Regions from separate parts of the Bacillus sp. FSL K6-0138 genome, predicted to be linked through region 1. Evidence: riboswitches for the same ligand, from Rfam matches in the RefSeq annotation. Region 1 holds a riboswitch; each other region holds the start of a gene.
What was found. Region 1 has a riboswitch for S-adenosylmethionine ahead of MHB78_RS18730 (methionine ABC transporter ATP-binding protein). Riboswitches for the same ligand answer to the same signal wherever they lie in the genome.
Positions count from the first base shown of each region.

Region 2: it holds a riboswitch for S-adenosylmethionine, as region 1 does, so the genes downstream of both, metK (methionine adenosyltransferase) here and MHB78_RS18730 (methionine ABC transporter ATP-binding protein) in region 1, are expected to answer to the same signal.
Region 3: it holds a riboswitch for S-adenosylmethionine, as region 1 does, so the genes downstream of both, mtnK (S-methyl-5-thioribose kinase) here and MHB78_RS18730 (methionine ABC transporter ATP-binding protein) in region 1, are expected to answer to the same signal.
Region 4: it holds a riboswitch for S-adenosylmethionine, as region 1 does, so the genes downstream of both, MHB78_RS23370 (5-methyltetrahydropteroyltriglutamate--homocysteine S-methyltransferase) here and MHB78_RS18730 (methionine ABC transporter ATP-binding protein) in region 1, are expected to answer to the same signal.

Region 1 is NZ_CP150286.1:3,543,298-3,547,993, forward strand. Features, by position in the region: gene MHB78_RS18715 (L-cystine transporter) at 1-172, opposite strand, end outside; gene MHB78_RS18720 (MetQ/NlpA family ABC transporter substrate-binding protein) at 276-1,091, opposite strand; gene MHB78_RS18725 (methionine ABC transporter permease) at 1,110-1,760, opposite strand; gene MHB78_RS18730 (methionine ABC transporter ATP-binding protein) at 1,762-2,766, opposite strand; SAM riboswitch class I at 2,866-2,980, opposite strand; gene cspD (cold-shock protein CspD) at 3,291-3,491, shown strand; gene MHB78_RS18740 (ABC transporter permease) at 3,583-4,527, opposite strand; gene MHB78_RS18745 (ABC transporter ATP-binding protein) at 4,520-4,696, opposite strand, start outside.
Region 2 is NZ_CP150286.1:1,200,901-1,205,596, reverse strand. Features, by position in the region: gene asnB (asparagine synthase (glutamine-hydrolyzing)) at 1-926, opposite strand, end outside; gene metK (methionine adenosyltransferase) at 1,147-2,349, opposite strand; SAM riboswitch class I at 2,659-2,789, opposite strand; gene pckA (phosphoenolpyruvate carboxykinase (ATP)) at 2,984-4,567, shown strand; gene MHB78_RS06675 (DUF2584 domain-containing protein) at 4,609-4,696, opposite strand, start outside.
Region 3 is NZ_CP150286.1:3,100,934-3,105,629, reverse strand. Features, by position in the region: gene MHB78_RS16475 (methylated-DNA--[protein]-cysteine S-methyltransferase) at 1-235, shown strand, start outside; gene MHB78_RS16470 (hypothetical protein) at 324-437, shown strand; gene mtnA (S-methyl-5-thioribose-1-phosphate isomerase) at 448-1,518, opposite strand; gene mtnK (S-methyl-5-thioribose kinase) at 1,520-2,719, opposite strand; SAM riboswitch class I at 2,791-2,932, opposite strand; gene MHB78_RS16455 (carbon-nitrogen family hydrolase) at 3,014-3,793, opposite strand; gene MHB78_RS16450 (pyridoxal phosphate-dependent aminotransferase) at 3,888-4,696, shown strand, end outside.
Region 4 is NZ_CP150286.1:4,462,677-4,467,372, forward strand. Features, by position in the region: gene MHB78_RS23365 (BglG family transcription antiterminator) at 1-1,860, opposite strand, end outside; SAM riboswitch class I at 2,075-2,186, shown strand; gene MHB78_RS23370 (5-methyltetrahydropteroyltriglutamate--homocysteine S-methyltransferase) at 2,258-3,388, shown strand; one part of gene MHB78_RS23375 (IS3 family transposase) at 3,465-4,363, opposite strand; one part of gene MHB78_RS23375 (IS3 family transposase) at 4,363-4,696, opposite strand, start outside.

The DNA of each region.
Region 1 (4,696 bases):
TCGTTTCTGAAGACGAACCATATATAAAATGCAAAGCAAACCCAAAGACGATTCCAATTCCGAGCGCAGTAAACACCCTCTTCGAAAACGAAACGTGCTTTTTTTGCATGATATAGAGGAGCGCCATCAAGCAAAGCAGGATGAAAATATTTAAAATAACCAAAAATGCCATAAAACACATGCCCCCCAGAATTTTTTTACATTAGAAAACTATAGTACAATAAACCTTATTGGTCAAGTAGGAATTAACGATATTCGCCATTCTCTCAAAAAGTTTATTCTCCGATTTTTTCAAGCGGTACAAATGCCGGAATCTGGGCTCCGTTAAATTCTTTTTTGATGAATTCAGCCGTATCGTCAGACTGATAAAGCTTGACGATCTTTTTTAAGTCTTCGCGGTTTTTGTCTTCGGTTCTGGCCGCGATGATATTGATGTAAGGCGTTGCCGTTTCGTCTTCAAGCTCTATCGAGTCTTTGACGGGATTCAGTCCGGCATCAACGGCGATTCCGTTGTTGATGACAGAGGCTGCGACATCCTGGAGCACCCGCGGCGTTTGTTCGGCAGCCACTGTCGTGATCTGAAGCTTCTTCGGATTTTCCTTGATCACGTCAAGCGATCCGTTCCCGTCAAAGCCGTCCTTCAGCTTAATTAAACCCGCCTGCTGCAATAGGAGAAGCGCTCTTCCCATGTTTGTCGCTTCATTCGGCACAGCGATTTTTGCTCCGTCCGGAATCTCTTTAACCGACTTGTAATGATCCGAATAAATGCCCATCGGCGCGATGATCGTCGTTCCGATCGGCGATAAATCAAGGTTGCGCTCTTTTTTAAATGAATTGAAATACGATATCGTCTGGAAGGCGTTTGCGTCGATGTCCCCGCTCGACAGGGCCATATTCGGCTGTACATAGTCCGAATATTTGACGATTTCGATTTTTAAGCCTTCCTTTTCGGCTTTTTTCTTTACAAAATCCCACACCCTCGTATCCGTTCCGCTGACACCGATTTTAATCGACCCGCTTTCGGAATTTGAACAGCCTGCAAACACGCTTAAGATGAAAAGAACAATCGTGATGAAAGCAAATTTTTTCATAGCTGGTTACCTCTCTTTTTATCGTCTTCTTATTTTTTTGCTTAGCACATTACCGGATGACTGCAATCCCTGGACAACGATGACCAGAATCGCAACCGTCACGATCATCGTCACAGTATCAAATCTCTGATAGCCGTATGTAATCGCCAAATCTCCCAGTCCTCCGGCGCCTATCGCACCTGCCATCGCCGAAGCGCCGACCAGGCCGACTGTCGCTACCGTAAAGCTTAGCACTAAAGAACCGAGCGCTTCGGGAATCAAAAACCTGAAAATGATCTGCCGCGGAGTCGCCCCCATTGCTTCAGCCGCTTCAATCACCCCCGGATCGACTTCCAAAAGCGAATTTTCAACAAGCCTTGCGATATATGGCCCTGCATAAAACGTAAGCGGAACAACCGCGGCCCACGTGCCGATCGACGTCCCCACAATCAGCCGTGTCAGCGGTATAAGGGCAACCATCAAAATGATAAACGGAACAGACCGGAAAATGTTGATGATAACATTGACAACCGTAAACAGTGCCGTATTTTCGAGAAGGTGCCCCTTTCTCGTGACCACGAGGAGAATCCCGAGCGGAACGCCGATCACGCTTGAAAACAAAAGCGAAAACACCGTCATTTGAATCGTTTCGATCAAGGCATCAATGATTTGGTCATATGTTACAAGCATGTCACTTTACCTCCTTAACTTGAATGTTTGCTTGCCTGATAAAATCGAGCGCCTTGGCAATTTCTTCGTCTTGGCCCGCGAGTTCGACCGTAATGCTTCCAAACGGAATTCCCTGCAGCTCTGTTATCGTGCCGTGAAGAATATTGACGTCCACGTCAAAGCGTTTTGATACTTGGGAGAGAAACGGCCTTCCTGACGATTCCCCGACAAATTGAAATCGGTAAAGGTGCTTGATATTCAATGTTTTGATCGATTCCGGAAGTTCAAAATCGATCTCCGAACGGATAAAGTTTTTCGCCGTTTCGGTTTTTGGGGCGGAAAAGACGTCAAACACGCTGCCCGATTCGATGATTTTCCCTTTTTCGATCACCGCGACTTTGTCGCAGATTTCCCTTGCGACATTCATTTCGTGGGTAATTAAAAGAATCGTAATATTATATTGTTCATTGACTTGCTTTAACAGCTTGAGAATATCGCTCGTCGTCTGCGGATCAAGGGCTGATGTCGCTTCATCGCAAAGCAGAACCTCCGGGTTTGTCGCAAGCGCGCGCGCAATGCCGACGCGCTGTTTTTGCCCCCCTGAAAGCTGATCCGGATAGGCGTCAGCCTTATCCTCAAGACCGACAAAGCGGAGCAGCTCCGTCACCTTTTTCTTGATTTTGGCTTTCGGTGTTTTGACGAGCGTGAGCGGAGCCGCCACATTCGCAAAAATCGTCTTCGAATTTAATAGATTAAAATGCTGAAAAACCATTCCGATTTTCCGTTTAACCGAGCGGATTTCGTTTTTTGGCAAGGACGTCAAGTCCCGTCCGCCGACGAAAACCTTTCCCGCCGTCGGTTTTTCAAGAAAATTGACGCAGCGGATCAGCGTACTTTTTCCCGCTCCGCTAAATCCGATGACCCCGTAGATGTCCCCTTTTTCGACATGAAGGTCAATGCCGTCAAGCGCCCGGATTTTCTGCCCGTTTCTGTCATAGACCTTTTCCACGCCCTCGAATGTAATCATGTTGATCCCTCCGCTGTTTTTTGGATAACAAAAAAGGCTTCCTCTTAGAAAATAAGAAGAAGCCTTTAGACTCATTAGCAATAAAGAGTGCATCCGACCTTCTTATCTTCCAAGCCTTTTTCGGCTTGTTGGAGTTGGCACAGTATTCTGCATCATGCAGAACCCGCTGCCGAGGCTTCATAGGGCCAATTCCCTCCGCCTCTCTTAATAAGAAGTAATGAAAGTGTGAAGTTTTACCTAACTTTACAGCTTCTTCGGAATGTTGTCAATCGCATTTTTAACATTTTCGGGCTCATATGCGCTTCAAAAAAAGCCCAATTTCCGGCGCTGAGAGCGGCTTTTTACTTTTTTAAAAAAATTGCGTTCAAACAGTTGTAATTTCCCTTAAACACTGGTAAAGTAAAGGTAATTATTTTTGTTCGAACTATCTTTAAGAAGAAAGTTTTGTAAGAGTTTTCGTCTTGGAAGTTTGTTTCAGAGCAAGAATAGTGAATTTAAGCGTTATCGCTTTAGGAGGAAATTTCATGCTAGAAGGTAAAGTAAAATGGTTTAACTCTGAAAAAGGTTTCGGATTCATCGAAGTTGAAGGACAAGACGATGTATTCGTTCACTTCTCTGCTATTCAAGGCGAAGGCTTCAAAACTTTGGAAGAAGGCCAATCCGTAACTTTCGAAATCGTTGAAGGAAACCGCGGACCACAAGCTTCTAACGTAGTAAAAGCGTAATAAGCTTTTCTTCGGGACTGCTGACTTTGTCAGCAGTCTTTTTATTTTTATAAAAAAGCACGGCGCCTAAACGGTGCCGTGCTTTTTCTGCTTATGAAGCGATGTCCCTTTTTGTAAACACGCCGAATGCAAGCACTTGAAAAATGATAAAATAGACCGCCAAGACTGCAATCGAGAACCCCATCGTCATGCCTGACACAAGTGGCGTTCCGTCGACATACTGCGTTAAATCAGTGTTGGCAAATAAAATGTATTTCGCCCAGTCGAATTTCATCGCAATAAGATTGGTTACCGTGCCGCCCATGACGAGCAGAAAGATCGATATCCCGACGGCCAGCGAGCTGTTTCTGAATACCGCCGAAATCATAAATGCCATCGTCGACATCATCAAGAGAGAAATCGAATGAAGCAGATAGCTCCCGGCCAGGTGCAAGATCAGGCTTTGTTCTTTAACATTTCCATTTGCATATGCCAAATGGACCTGGCTCCCGTCTCCCGCTCCGAACAAAACGAGACCCGTAATACCTGCGCTTGCAAACAAAATCGCAATCAAGGCCAACGCCAAAAGCAAAACGGTAATGTATTTGGATAACAGAATCTTAAAGCGGCTGATCGGCCGAATGACGAGCAGCTTCACCGTTCCCCAGCTGAATTCGTTTGCGACGATTCCCGCCGCAACCGTAATCACAAACAACCCGATCAAAGAAATCATATCCCCGGCATCACTAATGAACGACATTGCCGAATACGTCCCGTCTTCCGGCGGCAAATCGTGTTTAATTCGATATTCATTAATGGCAATCGACTCTTTATAGTTGTTTTCAAGCGTCGGGCTATTGACACTTTTCAGCTCTTTCTTCATATCGGCATTTTCCTGAGCCAGTTCCTTTTTCCAGTGCGTACTCGGGTCTGTTTCTCCGATCGTCTTGGTTAGAATGCCCATCCCGATAACGACGATCAGCAGGATTCCGATCATGACATAGGTTCCTTTGCGGTTGAAAATTTTGATCCATTCGTTCCAAATCAGATTAAGCAAGCTTTGTCCCCTCCCGTTCCTCGGTGATTTCCAGGAATCTGTCTTCCAACGATTTGGTGACGGCTTTCGCTTCATATAAACGGACGCCGTTGTCGGTCAGATGTTTAATAAGTTCAGGCACTTCTTCTTTTAAAAGGCTGAGTTCGATTCCGTCCTTCACTTGTTCAAT
Region 2 (4,696 bases), 2.3 Mb from region 1:
CCGAGCTTTTCGGCGGTCTCTTTCGCCACGTCGACTTCACTGAAGCCTTCATGTTCAAAACCGACCGAGAACGTTTTTAAATTTGGATGAAATTGCTTGGCAACGGACACGATAAAGGAAGAATCGATACCGCCTGAAAGGAATGAACCGACAGGCACGTCGCTTCTCATATGTACTTTCACGGAATCAAAAATGGCGTCCCTTACCTCTTGGACAAGCTTGTCCTCGTCCGTCTGCACAGGCTTAAATTGGACTTTCCAGTACGTTTTAAATTGAATGTCTTCATTCGGCCGGATCGTAAACTGCTGGCCCGGCTCCACTTTCTGCACCTTTTGATCAAGCGTTTCAGGTTCAGGAACAAATTGGAATGAAGCATACTGCTGAAGCGCCTTTTCATTAAATTCCACATCGGCGCTGACAGGCATCAGGCTTTTTCTCTCTGATGCGAAGTAGACATGTCCGTCCGTTTTCGTAAAATAGAGCGGTTTGATTCCAAACGGATCGCGCGCGCCGTACAGAAGCTGCTCTTGTTTATCCCAGATCAAAAATGCGAACATTCCCCGCAGCTTTGCTGCCGCTTCTTGTTTGTAATGGCGGTATGTCGCAAGAAGAACTTCCGTATCGGAATCAGTCTTAAATTCATAGCCTTTTGAGATCAGTTCTTCCTTAAGCTCTATATAGTTATAGATTTCTCCGTTAAAAATAATCCAGTATGAATCATCTTCATATGACAGAGGCTGTCCCCCGTTTTCCACATCGATGATGCTCAGTCTTCTAAATCCGAAGCCTACATGTTCATCATGATAATACCCATCATCGTCCGGACCGCGGTGTACAATCATTTCGTTCATTTGCTTAATTAATTCTTCCTGGGCTGCTGTCTCGGATGATGGGCGATGATTGAATACCCCTACAAATCCACACATAGTATTGCCTCCGATTGTTTAAGATTTCGAAGCAGACTGTATCTGCTGCTTTATTAGACATGTGTTTAAAGAAAAACGTTTCAAAAAACCTGAAAAATGTTCACATTAGAATCCTTGTTTTCTAACAAAAAACGATAGTCAATCTGGATATTTTTCAAGTTTCAAAACCCGCTTATTTTTGCCATCAAAAACAAAGCCGCTTGTGTAAGCGGCTATGCGATTATTCCCCTAACGCCTCTTTGCGCAATTGATCTGCTTTATCTGTGCGCTCCCAAGGCAGATCAAGATCAGGGCGTCCAAAATGTCCGTAAGCTGCCGTTTGTTTATAGATCGGACGGCGCAAGTCAAGCATTTTGATAATGCCGGCAGGTCTCAAATCAAAGTTTTTGCGAACCACGTCGATCAATTTCTCTTCGCTGGCTTTGCCGGTGCCGAACGTATTGACTGAAATGGATACAGGCTGTGCGACGCCGATCGCATAAGCAAGCTGCACTTCGCATGAATCAGCAAGCCCTGCTGCCACGATGTTTTTCGCCACATATCTCGCTGCATAAGCCGCGGATCTGTCGACTTTGGTCGCGTCTTTTCCGGAGAACGCTCCGCCGCCGTGGCGCGCGTATCCGCCGTATGTGTCAACAATGATTTTTCGTCCTGTCAAGCCTGCGTCGCCTTGCGGTCCTCCGATGACAAAGCGGCCTGTCGGGTTAATAAAATATTTTGTGTTTTCATCGATCAGGTCTTGCGGAACAACCGGGTTAATCACATGTTCTTTCAGATTGCGCTGAATCTGTTCCAGCGAAATTTCCGGATGGTGCTGCGTAGAAATAACGATCGTATCGATGCGGACCGGTTTGTTATTCTCATCATATTCGACGGTCACCTGCGTCTTTCCGTCCGGGCGCAAGTATGGAAGAATTTCCTCTTTGCGAACTTCGGTCAAACGGCGGGACAGTTTGTGAGCAAGAGAAATCGGCAGAGGCATGAGCTCTTTTGTTTCATTGCACGCAAAACCGAACATCAGGCCTTGGTCACCGGCTCCGATCGCTTCGATTTCAGCGTCGCTCATCGCTCCTTCACGTGCTTCAAGCGCCTGGTCAACCCCCATCGCAATATCCGGAGACTGCTCATCTATCGACGTCAACACCGCGCACGTTTCTGCGTCAAAGCCGTATTTTGCGCGCGTGTATCCAATTTCTTTAATCGTTTCACGAACCGTTTTCGGGATATCCACGTACGTGGATGTCGTGATTTCACCGCTTACCAGCACCAAGCCGGTCGTCACAGATGTTTCGCATGCAACGCGGGCATTCGGATCTTTCTTTAAAATTTCGTCTAATATACTATCCGAAATCTGATCGCAAATTTTGTCCGGATGTCCCTCCGTAACTGACTCTGATGTAAATAACCGACGATTTTTGCTCATGTATGTTTCCTCCTGTATATGAAGATCAGCCGTGATCTTAAGGTATGATACGGAACTCGTCTCTCTTAATTATATGACGATACTCGGGCTTCATACTCTCTCGTCTGAAAGGCTTCGCTAATCGGGACGCCAAGCCGTCTATGGAAAGAGGCTTTTCCAGCGTCTCCTATTGCCCGGATACTCGGCCAAAACCTTTCACTTTTATGTGAAAAACGCCCAGTACCTTCCTCCTGAAGGCATGATTTTTTATGCAATAAAAAAACCTTTTCCTGTTCGCTGAGGAAAGGGTCTGGTAGTGCGTGCCTTTCACTCTTATCGCTCAAGGTATGTCAAAACCTTGCATCAGGTTAGCACCGTAGTTGTCTCGAAACTGTGATGATGAAGAGAAACCGGTTGCTGGGCTTCATTGGGCCTGTCCCTCCGCCAGCTCGGGATAAGAGTATCCGCTCAATGAAATATCTTATCTTAAAATGACTTGTCATGTCAATATAAGCAGAAATAAATTTGCACACCGTACATAAAGAAAAAACCCGCACGAAATTTGATAAACAGTATAGACTATAAGAACAAATGTGTTATACTAATTCTACATTAATGTTATACACATTAAATAACACGCAAAGGAAGGTTTTTTATGAACTCTGTAGATGCAACGAACGATTTGCAAACGTTATTGTCAGGCAAAAACGTTCAATTTAATTTATCCGTTCCCCATTTGGTTGAAAAGGTTCTTGAGCGGAAAGAGGGAATTTTGACATCATCCGGAGCCGTGCGCGCGACGACCGGTACATATACCGGCCGCTCTCCGAAAGACAAATTCATCGTAGAAGAAAAAAGCACAAAAGAGAAGATCGACTGGGGCGCGGTGAATCAGCCGATTTCGGAAGAAGCTTTTGACCGCCTTTACACAAAAGTCGTCAGCTATTTAAAGGAGCGCGAGGAACTGTTTGTATTTGAGGGGTTTGCGGGTGCAGACGAAAAATACCGGCTTCCGATTACTGTCGTCAACGAATTTGCGTGGCATAACCTGTTCGCAAGACAGCTGTTCATCAGACCTGACGGCCGCTCCCGGCAAGCGGCTGAAGAGCCTTTTACGATTCTTTCGGCGCCGAATTTCAAAGCCGATCCGCTGATCGACGGCACCAAATCGGAAACGTTCATCATCGTATCGTTTGAAAAGCGCACCATCTTAATCGGGGGCACAGAATACGCCGGAGAAATGAAAAAATCGATTTTCTCCATTATGAACTACCTTCTTCCCGAACGAAACATTTTGCCGATGCACTGTTCTGCCAACATTGGCGAAGAAGGCGGCACAGCCCTCTTCTTCGGCTTATCCGGGACGGGAAAAACGACGCTGTCCGCAGATCCGAACCGCAGGCTGATCGGAGACGATGAACACGGCTGGTCAAGTACGGGAATCTTCAATATTGAAGGCGGCTGCTATGCAAAATGCATACATTTAAGCGAAGAAAAAGAGCCGCAGATTTACCGGGCGATCCGCTTCGGCTCCGTCCTGGAAAATGTCGTTGTTGACGATGCGACCGGGGAGCCGGACTATGATGATGCATTTTATACGGAAAACACGAGAGCGGCCTATCCGATAGATGCGATCGATAACATCGTACTGCCAAGTATTGCAGGACATCCGCAGACGATTGTATTTTTAACGGCAGATGCGTTCGGCGTGCTGCCTCCGATCAGCAAGCTGACGAAAGAGCAGGCGATGTACCATTTCTTGAGCGGATATACGAGCAAGCTTGCCGGAACAGAACGCGGCATCACCTCTCCTGAAGCGACCTTCTCAACGTGCTTCGGTTCGCCGTTCCTTCCGCTTCCTGCTCACGTTTACGCGGAAATGCTCGGCAAGAAAATTGACGAACACGGTGTCAGCGTGTTCCTTGTCAACACAGGATGGACCGGCGGAGGCTACGGAGTCGGGAAAAGAATGAGCCTGGCTTACACGAGGGCAATGGTGCGCGCGGCAATCGAAGGGGATTTGGACAACGCCGAGATGAGAACGGACCGGATTTTCGGCCTGCATACGCCGATCCACGTTCCAGGCGTTCCTGACCAGGTGCTCGATCCGGCGAAGACGTGGGCGGATGAAAAGGAGTACGAAGAAAAAGCGAGCCAGTTGGCAAATGAGTTCAAAAAGAACTTCAAAAAGTTTTCCAATACGGGAGACCTCGAAAAAACGGGAGGCCCTCTAGTTTAACGATAAAGCCAAGGTCGCGGACAGCGCCTTGGCTTTTATGTTTAATTCGTCGAGTTTAAAGAAACGAGTCTATATGTTAAATGAGTGCGCCCTTCCGACCATTCCAGGCGCTCCGCATGGGCGGTTCCC
Region 3 (4,696 bases), 440 kb from region 1:
GCTTTCCATTCCTTACGGGGAATCGCGGAGCTATTCCGACATTGCCGAGGCAATCGGCCATCCGAAAGCGGTCCGCGCAATCGGCCAGGCGAATAAAAAGAACGCGCTGCCGATTTTCATTCCCTGCCACCGCGTGATCGGAAAAAACAACACGCTGACCGGCTATGCCGGCAATGAAACAGACAAAAAAGCGATTTTGCTTGAGATCGAAAATATTCCGTATAAAGGAAAATAATCGGCGCATGCCGTTTCTTTTTTTCGCTTGCGACATATCATTTTATTAAGCTAAAAATGTTGGCCGCGGTGAAAAGGAGGACGAATAGATGAAACTCATCCGCCCGCAAAAAGTTGCAGTGTACGCTGAATTGTTCGTCAAACTGCATGTCCTTACGAAAGAACAAAAAGACGATATTATTCAATCGATAAAAAACCGCTAAAGCAGCCTGATCAAAGGACTTTAGCGGTTTTAGCCGAAGAAAACAGCGCGTCGATTTCCTCTTCGAATCTGTCGGTGATGATCCCCTTTTCCGTGATGATCCCGGAAATAAGATGATGGGGCGTGACATCAAACGCCGGATTGAATACGGGCACCTCTTTCGGAGCGATTTGCGCACCGGCGATTTGTCTGACTTCATCGGGATCGCGTTCTTCAATCGGAATGTCGTCGCCGGTTGATATCGATGGATCGAAGGTTGACAGAGGAGCGGCGACGAAAAACGGAATTTGAAACGCTTTGGCTAAGATCGCCAAACCGTACGTCCCGATTTTGTTTGCCGTGTCTCCGTTTTTGGCGATCCTGTCGGCTCCGACGATGACCGCCGAAATGTTTTTTTCTTTCATCGTGTGGGCAGCCATGCTGTCGGTAATGAGCGTGACGTCTATTCCGCCCTGCATCAGCTCCCATGCCGTCAGGCGTGCACCCTGCAAAACGGGACGGGTTTCGCATGCGTAAATGTGGAGATCGAGATCTTTTGTTTTCGCCAGATAAAATGGGGAAAGCGCTGTTCCGTATCTGCTTGTCGCGATCGAACCCGCATTGCAGATCGTCATGATGTTATCGCCCGATTTAAACAGCTGAAGTGCATTTTGTCCGATTTGACGGCACGTTTCTTCATCTTCAATCTGGATCTGAATCGCCTCATGAACGAGGTCGGTTTTTGCTTCATTGACCGATTTCGCTCCTTCCGCGCTTTTCACAAGCCGCTTGAGCGCCCATGACAAATTGACGGCCGTCGGCCTTGCCTCGTTCAAGTTGTCTTTTATGTTTTTGACTTCTCGAAGGAATTCGGATACATCCTCTGTTTCGATGCTTTGGGCAGAGAGAGCCAGACCGAAAGCCGCAGTGATTCCGATCGCAGGCGCGCCGCGGACTTTCAAGGTTTTGATCGCATCATAAATGTCTTCCTTTGTAGTTAAATGAAGATATTCCGTCTTTTCCGGCAGCTTTTGCTGATTTAAGATTTTGACTGATGTATCTTCCCACTCCACAGAGCGGGGCACAGCGAATTGCTCTGACATGTCATTCACTCCTAAAAGCTTGTTCTAAAAACGCATTGATCAAGTCCTTCGGCGTGCGGTATTCTTTGCGTTTTTTGATTAATGCTGAACCGATTTTCAAGGCGAGCCTTTTTTGGCTGATCCGCCTGCTGAATGGAACGATCGTTTCAAGATCAGCCACATGAGCCAGACCGATCGTCCGGCGGATCATTTCGCATCCGGCAAAGCCGGCTGCGTCTTCAAACGCTTTTTTCAGCGTGTCTTCAAGGTATTCCGGCGCATTCCGGTATGAGAAGAGGGCGTCTTTTTCCCACGCCTCGCTGAACGTTCTGCTGAACGTCTCCCATACGGTTTCCACATGGGCGAATAAAGGGCGGCGTTCCGCTTCTTCACGGGCGAGCGCATTTAGCAAGAGGTTGGCGATAAACTGTCCGATGTCAAAACCGATCGGCCCGAAACAGGCAAATTCGGGATCGATTACCTTTGTTTCCGCATCTCCGGCGAAGATGCTGCCCGTGTGCAAGTCACCGTGAATAAGCGTTTCATGAGAGGTGATGAAACGTTTTTTTAATGCCGCCGCTTCGAGCCTCAGCGCATCATCCGCCCATATCTTTTCCGCATCATCGCGAAGCTCCTCTTCAAAATCGTTTGTCTCATGATCCAAGAAAGGATCTGTGAACACGAGGCTTTCCGTGATATCGCATAAATCCGGATTTTCAAATTGCTTGGCAAGCCGTTTTTTGACTTCTGGATCGAGCGCATAATCGGAGGAATAAAACAAGGTTTTTCCGAGAAATTCTCCGATATCCCGCGACAGATTCGGGTAGTTTTTGCCTTCGATCAGACCTTTTCTTGCAATTTTCAAGCTTGAAAGGTCTTCAAGCACGGTTACGGCAAGCTCCGTGTCCGAATAATAAACCTGCGGCACAAGATGCGGGGCGTGTTCAGCCTGCCTGATCAGCGCGCTGCTTTCAATCCTTGCCCTGTCGAGCGACAGCGGCCAGCTTTCGCCGACGACCTTTGCATATGGCACGGCCTGTTTGATGATCAGCCCTTTGTTCTGCTCTTTATCGTACACATGGAAGACAAGATTCAGGTTTCCGTCCCCGATTTCCCGGCACGTCAAGGTGCTTTTGCTTGAAAACAGTCCGAGGCGGACGGCAAGAGCAGCAGCGGAGCTTTCTGTCAATGTTTCGTATACAGCGGTTTTCGTTACGGTCATATTCGTTCCCTCCAAAAAATAAAAAGCCTCTTTCTCAGTGAGAGAAAGAGGCTTTATCGTCGTGTCTGCCTCTCTTATCTCTCAGAATGCAAATCTGATGGAATTAGCACCGTGCCCTAGCGGCGCAAAACTTGCGCCCCATTTCACAATGGTATTACGGTCGGTTGCTGTTGGGGTCATTAGGCCAGTCCTTCACCCAACTCTCGATAAGAGAAATCGATATAAAATTTTAAAATTTCAGTCGGTCAGTTGCTGAAAATGTTACCAGCATCGCGGTTTCTTTGTCAATACTTTTTAATATAAATCTTTGCGGATGTCTTCGAAAACCGGAATGTGCCCCCTCGTTTTTGCAATGTCATCAAGATCAATTTCCGCTCTGATCACCGTGTCTTCACGTCCGGCTTCTGAGAGTACGTGTCCGAGCGGGTCGATGATCATGCTGTGGCCCGCAAATTCGTTTGCCGGGTCTTTTCCGGAGCGATTGCAGGCTGCGACAAAGCACTGGTTTTCGATCGCTCTCGCCGCCAAAAGAGCGCGCCAATGATCGAGGCGGGCCAGCGGCCATTCAGCTGAGACAAAGATGATGCCGGCTCCTTTTGAGGTGTGCTTCCTGATCCATTCCGGAAAGCGGATGTCATAGCAGATGAATCCCGCTGCTTTTACGCCTTCAAGCTCAAAACTGCCGTCAGCTGATCCGGAAGATAAATAAAGATGTTCATCCATGAGCTGAAAAAGGTGTGCTTTGCTGTATTCTTTGACGAGTTGTCCGTGTTTGTCCGCGATGTACATCGTATTGTACACGCCGCTTTTTTTCTTAACCGCGACAGAGCCGCACACGATGTGGACATCGTTCGCTTTTGCCGTTTGCTGAAGCCACTTTTTCGTCTGCTCTCCTTCATCGTCTCCGATTTCGTCGAGACGTTTTAAATCATATCCCGTCGTCCAAAGCTCGGGAAGGATTACGATGTCCGAGCGCCGGCTTTCAGCTTCGATCAGCCGGCTCGCTTTTTTGAAATTTTCGGAAGGATTTCCGTACGATATATTGAATTGCAGGCAGGAGATCGTCCATTTCAATTTGAGCCACCTCATTTTTTACTTTACATTTTACTTTTAACAATATATGATGATGGACTATCATTTCAAGAATTTTTCAAAGCGGGTGAAAAAAATGAAATTTGAGTTTTCTGATGTATTGAAGCAGCTTCCGGAGCAGTTTTTTGCTTCTTTGGTTAAAAAGGTGAATGAAAAAATTGCGGCCGGGTGCGATGTAATCAATCTCGGCCAGGGAAATCCGGATCAGCCGACACCGGCTCACATTGTAGATGCCATGACGAAAGCGGTCCGAAATCCCGAAAATCACAAATATTCGTCGTTTCGTGGCAGCCGTTCACTAAAAGAGGCGGCAGCCGAATTTTACAAAAAGGAATACGGCGTTACCCTCGATCCTGAAAAAGAAATCGCTGTATTGTTCGGGGGAAAAGCCGGGCTTGTCGAGCTGCCGCAATGCCTGCTGAATCCGGGGGACACGGTGCTTGTTCCCGATCCGGGATATCCGGATTATTGGTCAGGCGTTGAGCTCGCGAAAGCGAAGATGGAAACGATGCCGCTTTTGGAAGAAAACCGTTTTTTGCCTGATTACGGCCGAATTCCGGCAATCGTGAAGGAAAAAGCGAAGCTGATGTATTTGAACTACCCGAACAATCCGACAGGAGCCCAGGCGACGCCGGCGTTTTTTGCAGAAACGGTCAAGCTCGCCAAAGCGCACGGAATTTGCGTTGTCCACGATTTCGCCTACGGGGCGATCGGCTATGACGGAAAAAGGCCGGTCAGCTTCCTTCAAACCGACGGGGCAAAAGACGCCGGGATCGAAATTTATACGCTTTCCAAAACGTACAATATGGCTGGATGGAGAGTCGGATTTGCCGCCGGGAACGCCTCTGTGATCGAAGCGCTGAACCTCTATCAGGATCACATGTA
Region 4 (4,696 bases), 920 kb from region 1:
AGGCATGACAACCCTGTGGCGGCAGATCAGAATGCTGAAGTCTTCAAACATGACCCCGTCTTGCGGTTTTGCATGGGGGAGGTAGACGGAGGGCCCAATCATCATCCGGCAGCTTTCTCCTGCAAACGTGTCCGTTACCCGCCGCTTGTAGCGTTCATCGATTGCACGCCTTCCCATCATCGGCTTCATGGCCGTATCAAGCGCTTCTTCCCACGTCATGTCTGCTTCCGTAAAGCAGATGTGTTCCTCTGAAAACGGAAAAAGGCTTTTTGCATCGGTTCTTTCATCTGCAGCCGGCGGCGGTTGATTAAAAAACGAAACGATTTTTTCTCTTACAGCCGTGTAGTCTTTCTGATCGATATAATCCTTTAAATGAAACATTAATTCGAGCGCCTTCTTTTCGCTGTCCTGGTCGATATACATTTGGATCTCTTTTTTTAATAAAAAGCGGTCTTTCTCATTTAAAATCGGGTCGACCAAAAACGTTTTCTTCCCTGTATTTAAAGGCACGGTCGAAAAAATAAAATCGACTGTTTCTTCGTATTTCTTAAAATTTCGTTCGGCATATGCGCCGATAAACTGAAAATGGGGAAACATTCCTTTTAACGTTTCAAGCAGAAGCTTTGAGACAGATACCCCGTTGCGGCAGACGACCAAAGCTTTAAAGACAAAATCCTTCTCCGCTTTTGTTTGATTCATCCATGCCTGTACGATCATTGCGATATAAACAATCTCTTCCTGTGACAGCGGCACCCTGACGACTCTTTCGATCGGAAAAACAGACTTCGCAACGATCGAATAAATCGGCGAAAATTCGCGGATAAACTGATCCTTCAAGGGATTTTCGACATTCAGCCCCATCTTTGTTCTGTAAACGGCCGGGCGCAGGTGCAAAAGGAGCCTGTTTTTCAGTTCCGCTTTGTTCACTAGGTCTGTTGCAAGCTGACCTTCAAGCAGATCGAGAAATTCGTTGACGGCATCGACAAGGCCACTGCTGCCCGAAATATCGAGGGCGGATTCGAGCCGGTTTGAGGAAAGCACCTGCAGAGACAAATACAATTGATCTTTTTCGCTTAAATCGGGTATGTCCCAAAAGATGTTTTTCAGGCACTTATATTCCCTTGTATTGATGACATCCGACTCTTCGATCTCCAGCGTCCATTCATGCTTGCACGCCTTGATGCGCCTGATGAGCAAGAAGAGCACGATCGGCAAATCTTCAATCTGCTCATCAGTCAGCGATATCGAAAGCTTTTCTTCGGCTTTCATCAAGCGCTTTCTTAAAAAGAACAGCTCCTTTTGATCGACGAGTCCTTTTCTCTCTAATAGTGCCGCCCCGGCGTCATGCATCAGCAGTTTTTTTGTCTCGATCACAAGCCGCTTTCGGATATGATATTCAGAACCTATCAGCTGATACCCGCCTTTCCTGGAGTACGTCAAATCGATAGATTCATTTTTTAAAGATTCCTTGATCGTTTTGATGTCATGCAGCATCGTATTTTTGCTGACAGCTGCGAAATCGGCCAATTCCTTTAAAGAATCAGAGGCCGGATTTGCGCCGAGTTTAATGATGACCAGGCTTGTTCTGCATTCGGGCGGGATGTAATCAAGTTCAATAAACGCCGGCTTTTTCAGCATGTTATACAGGTAAGCCCTCGTTCTTTCGGTTATCACAATGGAGCCGTCTTCTCGGGCGATTTGGATCAAATCTAATTTTTGTTTTCCGATATGGTCATTCAACTCTCGGATATGGCTGCAAATCGCGCTTTTCTTTTGGCTGATCTCTTTTTCTATCCAATCAACCGAAGAAGAGCGATTCATCACCAAATGAAGGACGACGTCTTTTAATTTGCTCTTCATCTTTCCCCCCCTTTAATAATCCCGTCCTTAGTTTTATTATATTTTTTTATCGCCCGGAAATATGGAGATTGAACACAATTGAGAAAACGCTTTCAAATGAGAGTTGTGATGAACCGTGTTCATCTTGAAATGGGAAAACCATATCAAAACCCATTGACATTTTCGCAAAAAGTATTAATATTAAAATTATTATAAAAATCGCATAAAAAGGTTTTCCTTATCAAGAGTGGTGGAGGGACTGGCCCTGTGAAGCCCGGCAACCGCTGTCTTTTTGACAGAATGGTGCTAATTCCTTAAGAGCACGGCTGTGCTCTTGAAGATAAGGAGGAGATTGTCTGCCAAGCTCTTCCTTATCGGGAAGAGCTTTTTTATGTTAATAAAGAAAGAGGGATGAAGCATGACACAATCAACCGATGTACTGCAGCAAACGCCAGGAAGAAAAATAGGACCGTTCAGGGCGGACCAGGTGGGCAGCCTGCTCAGGTCTGAGCCTGTTAAAAAAGCGCGCCTGCAAAAAGCAAACGGGGAAATTACCGCGGAACAATTGCGTGAAGTTGAAAACGAAGAGATCAAACGCATTGTCGAAAAACAAAAAGAAATCGGCCTGAAAGCCGTAACAGACGGCGAATTCCGCCGCTCATGGTGGCATTTCGATTTTCTCGAAGGTCTTGACGGTGTTGAAGGCTATGTAGCGGACAAAGGTATTCAATTTCACAATGTCGTAACGAAACCGCGCGGCATAAAAGTAACCGACAAAGTCGACTTTACAAACCATCCGATGCTGGAAGATTATAAGTTTCTTCATAGTATTGCGGGAACGCATACGCCGAAAATGACGATCCCGAGCCCGAATATGCTGTTTTTCAGAGGAAAGCTGGAAGAAAGCCCGTACGAGGATCTGGATGAATTCCACCACGATGTGGCGCAGGCTTACAAAAAAGCGATCCGCGCGTTCTACGATGCCGGCTGCCGCTATTTGCAGCTTGATGACACTGCCTGGTCCGTATTTTTCTCAGAAAAGGGACATGAGCAAATCAAGGCGTTCGGCCGCCAGCCTGATGAGCTGCGCCAGTCCTTCGCCAATACGATCAACGAAGCAATCGAAGGACGTCCGGATGATTTGACTGTCACAATGCATATTTGCCGCGGAAACTTCCAGTCAACATGGGTGGCAGAAGGCGGATACGACGCCGCTGCTGAAACGATTTTCGACGGACTGAACCTTGACGGGCTCTTCCTTGAATTCGATGATGAGCGCTCCGGCGGATTTGAACCGCTTCGCTTCGTGAAACGGAAAGACCTGCAAATCGTCCTCGGCTTAATTACATCTAAATTCGGAGAGCTTGAAAACCCGGATGATATTAAGCGGCGCATTGAAGAGGCGTCCCGATATGTCGACCTGAACCAGCTGTGCTTAAGCCCGCAGTGCGGCTTTGCTTCAACGGAAGAAGGCAACCTGCTGACCGAAGAACAGCAGTGGGAAAAACTGCGCCACGTGATCGAAATTGCCGAAGACGTTTGGAAATAAATAAGGACATGTTTCAAGCCATACCTGATATTGATCTGCACCCTGTCAAGTAGACAGTGGAAATAACTAAAACACACTAGACGGCTTTAGCCCTGTATTCCACTGGGCTGAGGCCGTTTAGTTTTTCTTGTAGACGATCGTGGTTGTAAAAGTGGATATATTCATCAATTGCGCTTTGAAGTGCCTCAAATGTCTCGTACGAATTCCGTCTGTATTTCTCGCATTTTAATTTCCCCCAAAACGACTCAATGGGGCCGTTATCAATACAGCGGCCGACGCGGGACATACTCTGTGTCATATTTGCGTTTTCAATCATCCTTCTAAACTGGTGGGACGTGTATTGAAAACCTCTGTCGCTGTGAAGGAGAGGACGTGCGTTTGGGGCTGCCTCAAGCGCTTGGTTCAAGGTTTTAAACACAAGGGCGTTATTATTGGATTTCCCCAGCACATAAGACACGACCATTCCCTCATGAAGATCTAAAATGGCACTGAGGTACGCTTTCCGATGGCCGTATTTTAGCTCTGTCACATCAGTCACCCATTTTTGATTTGGTTTGTCCGCTTTAAACTCTCGATTCAGGATATTTTCGGACACATGTTGAGGCGTCGCTTTGCCGTAACGTTTTTTCTTCCGCCGAATGACACACTCCAGCTTGGCAATTTTCATCAGCCGATAGATGCGCTTATGATTGAGGCGCTCTTTAAAGCGGCGGTTCATGTTTAAGGTCATTCTGCGGTATCCGTAGATACCGCCAATTTGTTCGTGAAGTAGCGCCATTTTGGCGATAATCTTTTCATTCTGTTTTTCTCTCGCTGAAGGTACTCGGCTCCTCCATTTGTAATACCCCTGGCGCGAAACTTCGGCAATCTCACATAACATTTGGACAGAAAAGCCTTCTTTTCGATTCAGCTCTAAAATGGCGAGATATCGATCTTCGTACCGAACCTGACTTAGAACCGCCTCCTTTTGATCTCTTCCAACTTTTTTAAGAACGCATTCTCTGCGCGCAAACGCTCATTTTCCTGTTCCAGCCGTTTGTTTTCCCGTTGAATTTTTTCTTCAGGTGTCAGTTCTTCTTCGGTTTTGCGTTTCCCTCGGTTGTCTTTTAAGGCCTCTTCTCCGCCTTCTTGATACTTTTTCACCCATTGATACACCTGTTGGTAGGAGACTTGATGAATCTCCATTGATCTGGCGTAGTCCTTTCCATGAGCTAGACAATCCTTCGCAATCTCAATCCGTTCTTCCAATGAAACGTTCTTCCGTTTGGTCATCAAACGATTCCTTCCTCTCCCGCTGTCTTTTAACGT